Regions from separate parts of the Brevibacterium pityocampae genome, predicted to be linked through region 3. Evidence: predicted binding sites of a transcription regulator. Region 3 holds the regulator's gene; each other region holds the start of a gene.

Region 1 (3,271 bases), on a different contig from region 3:
GCACGATGCCCGCGCGGAGCACGTGCTTGGCGGCGAAGTTCAGGCCGGGCTCGACGCGCGGCGGCAGGGTCGCGAGGTTGCGGACGAGCATGCCGAGGACGATCGCGACGAGCAGGGCGCTCACGGTGGGAAGGAGCGCACCGATGCCGACGGCCGCCGCGGCGCCGAGGGCGGCGAGCCCCGCACCCGGTGCGAGTTCCCGCAGTCGCGCGATGCGAGCGCTGCTGCGCGGGAGCGTCGTCGGGTCGGAGGGCATGCGTTCCAGCCTGCGCCCCGCGCCGGAGCGCCGGTAGACCCCGATCCCGCATCCGGACATATCATAGTGATATGACTGCCCGCTGGCCCGACCTCGCCGTCCTCGAGCTCCTCACCGCCGTGAGCGAACGCGGGGGACTGGGCGCCGGGGCGCGCGCCGTCGGGATGGCCCAGCCGAACGCGAGCCGCGCGATGCGGGCGCTCGAGAAGCAGCTCGGCGTCGACCTGCTCGTCCGCCACCCGTCCGGTTCACGGGTGAGCGAGGAGGGTGCGGTCGTCGTCGACTGGGCCCGGCGCGTGCTCGACGCCGCCCGTGAGTTCAGCTCCGTCGCCGAGGCGCTCGCCGCACAGCACACCGCTCACCTCGACGTGGCTGCGAGCATGACCGTCGCGGAGCACCTCGTGCCCGGATGGCTCGCCGAGCTCCGGCGCGAGATCCCCGATGCCGAGGTGCGCCTGCGGGTGCACAACTCCTCGCACGTGTTCGACCTCGTCGCCGCCGGCGACTGCGACCTCGGGTTCGTCGAGACCCCGCACCTGCACCCGACGCTGCGCACGCGCACCGTGGCGCGCGACCGGCTGGTCGTCGTCGTGGCGCCCGGGCACCCTTGGGCGGCCCGGCGACACGGGCTGGCGCCGGAGGAGCTCGCCGCGACGCCGCTCGTCGTGCGCGAGCCCGGCTCCGGCACCCGGGTCACCCTCGACGAGGCGCTCGCCCCCTACCGGCCGGTGCCGCCGGCGCTCGAATCCGGGAGCAACGCGGCAGTGCTCGCCAGTGTGTCCGCCGGAGCGGATCCGGCGGTGCTCAGCGAGCTCGTCATCGCCGGGCCCCTGCAGCGCGGCGACCTCATCGCGATCCCCGTGACCGGTCTCGACCTCACCCGGGAGATCCGCGCGGTGTGGCGCGGCCCGCAGCCGCCCCCGGCCGCCGCCGCGCTCATCGCGGTGGCCGCCGCGGCCGCGCCGCGCTGAGCCTTTGACCTGCGCGTGCGCGCCGGTGAAATCCGGAGGAGAGGCGGACCCGCACAGCGAGATCGGACTTGAGGGAAGCCACCTTGAGTGGAATAGACTCAACTCTGGTGCTGTTGACCTTTGAGAAGCCAGAATTCGAAAGGAACACCCATGGAATCCCAGTTCACCACGAAGTCACAGGAGGCCCTGTCGGCGGCGGTCAAGGACGCCGTCGAACGGGGCAACTCCCAGGTCGAGCCCGCCCACATCCTGTTCGCCCTGCTGTCCCAGCCGGACAGCATCGCCTCCGCCCTCCTCGAGCACCTCGGCGCCGATGCCCTGGCCGTGCAGAGCGAGGCGAAGACGCTGCTCGCCACGCTCCCGAGCATCTCCGGCACCAACCAGGCGCAGCCGAGCCTGTCCCGTGCCGGCCTCCAGCTCGTCAACAACGCGGAGAAGGAGATGTCCGCGCTCGGCGACCAGTACGTCTCCACCGAGCACCTCCTCATCGCCGCTGCCGCGGACACCGGGGAGGCCGGCAGGCTGCTCGTCCGCAACGGCGTCTCCCGCGACGGACTGCTCGCCGCCCTGCCCGAGGTGCGCGGCGGGCGCAAGGTCACGAGCGAGAACCCGGAGGACACCTTCCAGGCGCTCGAGAAGTACGGCGTCGACCTCACCGCGGCTGCCCGTGAGGGCAAGCTCGACCCGGTGATCGGCCGCGACTCGGAGATCCGCCGGGTGGTCCAGGTGCTGTCGCGCCGGACCAAGAACAACCCGGTGCTCATCGGCGAGCCCGGCGTCGGCAAGACCGCCGTCGTCGAGGGCCTCGCCCAGCGCATCGTCGCCGGCGACGTTCCCGAATCGCTCCGCAACAAGACGCTCATCAGCCTCGACATGGCGGGCATGGTCGCCGGTGCGAAGTACCGCGGCGAGTTCGAGGAGCGCCTCAAGGCCGTGCTCGAGGAGATCAAGGGCTCCGACGGCCAGGTCGTGACGTTCATCGACGAGATCCACACCGTCGTCGGCGCCGGTGCGACCGGCGATTCCGCGATGGATGCGGGCAACATGCTCAAGCCGATGCTCGCCCGCGGTGAGCTGCGGCTCGTCGGCGCGACCACGCTCGACGAGTACCGCGAGAACATCGAGAAGGACCCCGCGCTCGAGCGGCGGTTCCAGCAGGTGTTCGTCGGCGAGCCGAGCGTCGAGGACTCGATCGCGATCCTCCGCGGCCTCAAGGAGCGCTACGAGGCGCACCACAAGGTGACGATCGCGGATTCCGCGCTCGTCGCCGCCGCTGCGCTGTCCAACCGGTACATCGCCGGCCGGCAGCTGCCGGACAAGGCGATCGACCTCGTCGACGAGGCGGCCTCCCGCCTGCGGATGGAGATCGACTCCGCGCCGATCGAGATCGATGAGCTCACCCGCGCCGTCGACCGGCTCAAGATGGAGGAGATGGCGCTCTCGCACGAGAGCGACGCGGCCTCCGTCGAACGGCTCGCGGTGCTCCGCGAGGACCTCGCGAACAAGCAGGAGGAGCTCGCCGGGCTCAATGCCACCTGGGAGACCCAGCGTGCCGGGCTCAACCGGGTGGGCGAGCTCAAGCAGAAGCTCGACGACCTCCGCTCGCAGGCGGAGATCGCCCGCCGCGACACCGACCTGGAGACCGCCTCGCGCCTGCTCTACGGCGAGATCCCGGCTGTCGAGAAGGAGATCGCCGCCGCCGAGGCGGAGGAGAAGGAGTCCGGGACCGGCACCGCCCGCCCGATGGTCGGCGACCAGGTCACCGCCGACGACATCGCCGAGGTGGTCGCCGCCTGGACCGGCATCCCCGCCGGCCGGCTCCTCGAGGGCGAGCGCGACAAGCTGCTCCGCGCCGAGGAGATCATCGGACAGCGACTCATCGGCCAGCAGGCGGCCGTCGCCTCGGTGTCGGATGCGATCCGGCGCTCGCGGGCCGGCGTGTCCGACCCGGACCGGCCGACCGGCAGCTTCCTGTTCCTCGGGCCCACCGGCGTGGGCAAGACCGAGCTCGCGAAGTCGCTCGCGGACTTCCTGTTCGACGACG
Region 2 (3,271 bases), on a different contig from region 3:
ATCCGCCGTGACACGGGGGAGGAGGTCATCATCCTGCCGTCCCTGCGCTGGGGCGACGACGACGCCTGCCCCGGACCGGATTACGCGGTGCTCGGCGGCGGGCCCGACGGCGGCACCTACGCGGAGCTCATCGCGGTCGACGAGGCCTGCCTGTTCCCCAAACCGCGCCACCTCGCCTGGGCGGAGGCCGGCGCGCTGTCGCTGTCCGGCCTCACCGCATACCGGGCGCTGTTCACCGTCGGGCGGCTGCGGCGCGGCCAGACCCTCGTCATCCTCGGCGCCGGGTCGGGCGTGTCGCTCATCGCCCTCCAGCTCGCCGTCAAGGCCGGCGCGCGCGTCGCGGTGACGTCCTCGAGCGAGGACAAGCTCCGGCTCGCCGAGGAGATGGGCGCTGCGGTCGGCGTCGACTACACCGTCCCGGACTGGGAGCTGCGGCTGCGCGACGAGATCGGAGAGGCCGACCTCGTCCTCGACTCGGTGGGATCGACGCTCCAGGAGTCCGTGCTGCTGCTGCGGCGCGGGGGAGCGGTGCTGTCGATGGGCGGGACCGGTGACAGCGGCATCGTCTCCGACTTCGACATCCGTACCCTCTACCTCCAGCACAAGCGGATCCTCGGCACCGCGATGGGGTCCCCGCGGGACTTCGCCGGGTTCCTCGAGATGGTGTCCGACGGGGACATCGATCCCGTCATCGACTCCGTCTACCCGCTCGACGAGGTCGCCGAGGCGCACTCCCAGCTCGACTCGAACCTCCGCTTCGGCAAGATCGTGCTCTCGATGGAGTGAGGCGCCGGCCGACGCCCGGACATGGAAGAACCGGCCGGGACATCGCGTGATGCGATGTCCCGGCCGGTTCCGCTGTCACCGGGGCGAGGGACGCCCCGAGGATCCTCAGACCGAGGTGCCGGTGCCCGAGGTGCCGGAGTCGGTGCCGGTCGAGGTGCCCAGGTCCGTGGTGACCGTGGTGCTGCGGTCGGTGCCCTGGTTGTGGGCGACCGAGATCTTGCGCGGCCGCGCCTCCTCCGCGACCGGGATCGTCAGCAGGAGCACACCGTCGGTGTAGTCCGCCGAGATCTGGTCGAGGGCGATCCGGTTGCCCAGGGTGAGCTGACGGGCGAAGGTCCCGGTGGGACGCTCACGGGTGAGCCACTTGATGTCCTGGGTGCTCGTGTTCGCGGTGCGCTCGGCGCGCACGGTCAGCGTGCGGTCCTGCACGTCGACATCGATGCTCGCCGGGTCGACGCCGGGCATGTCGATGCGGGCGACGAACACCTCGCCCTCACGGTAGAGGTCCATCGGCAGCGCGGCGGTGTTGGGGGTGCGGGTGACCTCGGAGAAGAAGCGGTCGAGATCGCGGATCGGATCGAACTTGGTGGCCATGTGCATGTCCTTTCAGATGTGCGGTGAAGCCTTACATTGAGTCGAACACACTCAAGTCCGAGATCATTCCCGAGAACCGCCGACTCCGCGCCCGCAGGTTCTGCAGCACGGCCGATCTCCTAGAGTGAGGTCCATGGGATTCGCCGACATCGTCACCGCGCTCGTGCCGGTGGCGGCTCTCATCGCCCTGGGCTTCGGATTGCGGCGCACCCCGCTGTTCTCCTCCGCGGAATTCTGGGCGGGCGCGGAGAAGCTCGCCTACTTCGCCCTCCTGCCGACCCTGCTGTTCCGCAACGTCGCCACCGTCGACATCGCCGCCTTCGACCTCGGCCCGCTCGCACTCGGCCTCGTGCTGCCGACGCTCGGCGCAGCGGGCGTCCTGTGCCTGGTCCACCGGCTCGTCGCGGCCGACGCCCCGGCGTTCACCTCGGTGTTCCAGGGCGGCATCCGCTTCAACACCTACATCGGCCTGTCCCTGTCCGCGGCGCTGTTCGCCGACACCGGGCTCGCGCTCGCGGCGATCATCGGCGCGATCCTCGTCCCCCTCGTCAACGTCCTGTCCTCGCTCGCCTTCGAGCTCTTCCTCGTCGACAAGCACTCGTGGCTCTCGCTCCTGCGCACGGTGGTCCTCAATCCGCTCGTGCTCGGCTGCGCGCTCGGGATCGTCGTCAACCTGCTCCCCGTCGAACTGCCCGGGCTCGCGCTCGAGGTGCTCGACCCGCTGTCGGCCGCGGCCCTGCCGGTCGGCCTGCTGTGCGTCGGCGCGGGGATGCGTGCGATCTCGATCGGCGAGCACGGGGTCGGCCTGGTCGTCGCCGCCGCGGTCAAGCTCCTCGTCCTGCCGGCGGTGACCGTCGCCGCGCTCCTCGCCTTCGGCGTCACCGGCGAGGCGGCTCGCGTGGGCCTCGTGTTCCAGGCGATCGCGACCGCGCCGAGCGCGTACGTCATGGCCCGGCAGCTCGGCGGGAACGCCCGGCTCATGGCCGCCCTCATCGCCGTGCAGACGCTTCTGTCGATGGTCACCCTGCCGCTCGTCCTCGGCCTCGGGTTCCGGCTCCTCGGCTGAGTCCGCGGATCCCGCTAGACTGCGAAGTGCCCCGCCGACGGCACCCGCCCCGTTCGGCGATCCCCGCCCGAAGGCATCGATCGCATGCACACGCCCGAACCCCGCCGGGGCCCGGCCGGCCCGGCTCCTGCGGCCGGTCCCGCGCCGCACACGCCGCACCGCGGACCGGGTCCGCGCGCTCTCGCCCCCGACCTCGCCCGCGGGGTCATGCTCCTGTTCATCGCGATCGCCAATGTGTCGTGGTTCCTCTACGGCGGCGACGAACACCCCGCGGTCGTGCACCCGACCGACGGCACCGTGCTCGACCGGGCGCTCTCCACACTCGCGATCCTCTTCGTCGACGCCCGCGTCTATCCGATGTTCGCCTTCCTGTTCGGCTACGGGATGGTGCAGTTCGCGACCTCGCGCGCGGCGCGCGGGATCCCCGAGCCGGTGGTCCGGCGGATGCTCGCACGGCGCCACTGGTGGATGATCGCCTTCGGGTTCGTCCACGCCGCACTCCTGTTCGCCGGTGACATCCTCGGCGCCTACGGACTCGCCGGCCTCATCCTCGCTGCGCTGTTCTTCCGACGCGCCGACCGGACCCTGAAGATCCTCGTCTGGGTGGTCGTCGCGATGCTCGCCGTCAGCGCGCTCTTCAGCCTGTTCGGCGCGGTGATGGTCTCGTGGGTGCTGCCGCAGGCCACCGGCATGTCCGCCGAGGAGCTCGCGGGCGATACCGGCTTCACCGTCGGCAGCCAGCGCGGCATGCTCAGCGGGGACGGGAACTACCTCGTCTCGGTGGGCGCCCGGGTGCTGTTCTTCGCCCTCGGCCTGTTCGGTCAG
Region 3 (3,271 bases):
CAGCAGCTCGCCGGTCAGGCGAAGGACGCCGCTCAGCCGCTCGTCCAGGAGGCCCAGAGCGTCGCCAAGGACATGGGGCAGAACCTGCAGGAGCCGGCGAAGGAGGCTGCGGAGAGCGTGAAGTCGCAGGCCCAGTCCGGCGCCGAGCGCGTGAAGTCCGACGCCCAGTCCGAGGCCGACCACCTCAAGACCGAGGCCCAGTCCTCCGGTCAGACGGTCAAGGAGACCCGCGAGTGACCCTCGCCCTCCGATGAACCATCGCAGCGCCCGCGGAAGCCCCGAGCTCCCGCGGGCGCTGTGCTGTCCGGGCACTCCAGCCCGGGCACCGGCGGCATTCTCGCCCGAAGTGGATGCCGCACCGTCGCCCGGGCGCGCCTGACCTCCCCCGCCGTCGCCCAGGCGAACTAGAGTGACCACCATGGACATCGACACGAATGCGCTCGAGCGCGACCTCGGCTTCCGGCTGCTCGGCGAGACCTTCTACCTCCAGGCCCTCGATCAGCTTTCCGTCAACGGCCTCGATGAGCCGTCCCTCGTCCCCGATTGGACGCGCAAGCATGTGGCCCTCCACGTGCTCTACAACGCCGAGGGCTTCCTCCGGCTGCTCGAATGGGCGAAGACGGGCGTGCAGAATCCGATGTACCCCTCCCGGGAATGGCGCGACCAGCAGATCGCCGACGGGGTGGCGCACACCTCGGGCGCGGACACGATCACGCTCGCGCATGAGGTGGCCGACGACCTCACCGCCGAGCTCGACTCGATGTCCGACGACGACTGGGGATCACAGGTGGTGTCCGGGCGCGGTGCGGACATCCTCGCCGCGGAGATCCCCTGGCTGCGGGCCCGCGAGGTGTGGATGCACAGCCTCGACCTGGGGATCGGCATGACTGCCCGGGATTTCCCGGCCGAGGTCGTCGACCGGCTGCTCGATGACGTCGATACGGCCTGGGGTGCCCGCGACGAGCCCGTGCACTACCGGGTCCGGCTCACCGACCGCGACGACCGCTCGGAGCGGGTGATCCGCCACGGCACCGAGGGCAGCACGCCCGCCGAGCCGATCGAGGTCACCGGCGAAGCCGCCGAGGTGCTGTCCTACCTCACCGGCCGCGGCTGGCCGGCCTCGGTGTCCGGGGACACGGACAAGGGCGGCACCGGCAGCACCACGCCGCAGGACCTCCCGGCGCCCCCGAACTGGCTCTGAGCCGCCGGCGCGGCATGTGTGCCCGGGAGTGTGGGACCTTCGACGGAGTGTGGGGCCATCAACGGCACCACTCTCGTCCGAAGGTCCCACAGTTGCGCGGGGTGCCGGCGGTGGGTGCCGGTGACGGGCGTATCCGGATCCGGTGGAGCCGGGCGCGCCGCTTGCGCTGCGCCTCAGCCGGAGCGGCGGCGGTAGAGCGTGAGCTCACCGCTGCGCCGTCCGCCGGCGCGCGCGGTCGCTCCGGGTGCCAGCGCCCCGGCGATCCGGAGCTCGGGCCGGGTGCCGTGGACGATCGAGACGACGTCACCCGCGGCGCCGGCGGCGAACACGCGGCCGCCGCCGCTGCGCATCACCTTCTCGAGGCGCTGGGCGAGGGTCCGGGTATGCGCCCCGAGCGTCTCGACCTCGCGCTGCAGCTCGAGTATCCGCTTGATCCCGGCGAGGTTGATTCCCTCCTCCTGGGAGAGGCGCTGGATGAGCTGGAGCCGGGAGATGTCGGCGGCGGAGTAGCGCCGGCCGCGGCCGGCGGTGCGCTGGGGCACCACGAGCCCGAGCCGGTCGTACTGCCGCAGGGTCTGCGGGTGCATCCCGGCGAGCTCCGCGGCCACCGAGATCACGTAGACTGCGGCGTCCTTGTCGATCTGCATCGTGCTCTCCACCTCCTTCGCTCGGTCGTCGCTCTACTTGCTGTGGTCTCCTGCGCTGCGCCCCGATACTCAGGGCTCCCTGTCATCGTCCGGCCGCGGGAATCGAGTCCGGCCCGGATCCAGCCGGTGCGCGCTCAGCTCGCCTTCGCCCGGGCGTACAGCTCGGCACGCGGGTCCTCACCCTCGGTCGCCTTCCGGTAGGCTTCGACGGCCTTTCTGGCGTCCGGGCTGAGGTTCCGCGGCACGGCGACCTCGATGGTGACGAGCAGGTCACCGGTGTGATTCTTGCCCTCGATGCCCTTGCCGCGGATCCGCAGCACGCGACCCGACGGAGTGCCGGCGGGCACCTTCATCCGCACGGGCATGCCGGACAGGGTAGGCACCTCGACCTCGGCGCCGAGCGCTGCCTCGTCGAAGCTCACCGGCAGCTCCATCCTCAGGTTGTCGCCGTCGCGGCTGAACACCGGGTGCTTCTCGACGTTGATGGTGAGCACGACGTCGCCGTTCTCCCCGCCGTTGGGGCTCGGCTTGCCCTTGCCCTTGACGCGGATCTTCTGGCCGTCCTTGACGCCCACCGGGGTGCGCACGCTCAGCGGCTTGCCCGAGGGCATCGTGAGCTTGACGGTGGCACCCTTCGCCGCTTCGGTGAAGGACAGCGAGGTGCTCGCCTTGATGTCCCCGCCCTTCTGCGGGCCGGTGGAGAACCCTCCGCCGTAGGGGCTGCCGCCGTAGGGCTGACCGCCGAACAGGTCCGACAGGTCGGGCGGCACGTCACCGTAGCCGCCGTAAGGGCTGCCGCCGCCGCGCGTGGTGTAGCGCGGGTACTGGCTCCTGCCCGCGCCGGTGTTGAACAGGCCGGAGAAGATGTCCTCGAACCCGCCGCCGGATCCGCCCGCACCGGTTCCGCCGCCGGAGCCGGCGGAGAAGCGGGCGCCGCGGCCCATGGCGCGGACCTGGTCGTACTGCTCGCGGGTCTCCTTGTCGGAGAGCACCTGATTGGCCTGGCTGATCTGCTTGAACTTCTCCTCGGCGGCCTTGTCGCCGGGATTCGTGTCCGGGTGGTACTTGCGGGCCAGCTTGCGGTAGGCCTTCTTGATCTCCGCGTCCGTGGCGTCCTTGGAGACGCCGAGGGTTGTGTAGTAGTCCTTGTCGAACCATTCGTTCTGAGGTCCCGTATTCACCTGGCACCTCCTTCCTGTGAGCTCACGCTCGCATCGATCTGCTGATTCTCATGTGTCATGTGTGCTGCTGTCTTCCTCACGTGCCGAGCGGCAGGCGGTCGGATGGGCGCGTCCTGCTCGCCGGGCCCGTGCCCGAGGCGCCCCGCCGGGATGCCCAATCTCCCACCGGTGGGGTGGGCCGGGTGCCGGCGGGCGCCTCGGGAGCGGATCATTCGGCCGGCGCCTGCACACCCACGCGGGCG

What was found. The regulator HspR, encoded in region 3, represses chaperone genes until heat shock. The targets are predictions, from matches to a motif close to AAGTTGAGTCNNNNNGACTCAACTT.
Region 1: a site for HspR is predicted at 1,308-1,332, ahead of clpB (ATP-dependent chaperone ClpB). Genes of this name have one in related genera too.
Region 2: a site for HspR is predicted at 1,414-1,438, ahead of ABD883_RS06945 (Hsp20/alpha crystallin family protein). Genes of this name have one in related genera too.

The regions. Positions count from the first base shown of each region.
Region 1 is NZ_BAABGL010000002.1:330,294-333,564, forward strand. Features, by position in the region: gene ABD883_RS01830 (YeiH family protein) at 1-256, opposite strand, end outside; gene ABD883_RS01835 (LysR family transcriptional regulator) at 328-1,227, shown strand; gene clpB (ATP-dependent chaperone ClpB) at 1,378-3,271, shown strand, end outside.
Region 2 is NZ_BAABGL010000006.1:184,534-187,804, forward strand. Features, by position in the region: gene ABD883_RS06940 (quinone oxidoreductase family protein) at 1-786, shown strand, start outside; gene ABD883_RS06945 (Hsp20/alpha crystallin family protein) at 892-1,380, opposite strand; gene ABD883_RS06950 (AEC family transporter) at 1,514-2,446, shown strand; gene ABD883_RS06955 (DUF418 domain-containing protein) at 2,531-3,271, shown strand, end outside.
Region 3 is NZ_BAABGL010000004.1:205,959-209,229, forward strand. Features, by position in the region: gene ABD883_RS05110 (DUF3618 domain-containing protein) at 1-237, shown strand, start outside; gene ABD883_RS05115 (maleylpyruvate isomerase family mycothiol-dependent enzyme) at 419-1,201, shown strand; gene ABD883_RS05120 (heat shock protein transcriptional repressor HspR) at 1,375-1,848, opposite strand; gene ABD883_RS05125 (DnaJ C-terminal domain-containing protein) at 1,983-3,029, opposite strand; gene ABD883_RS05130 (nucleotide exchange factor GrpE) at 3,238-3,271, opposite strand, start outside.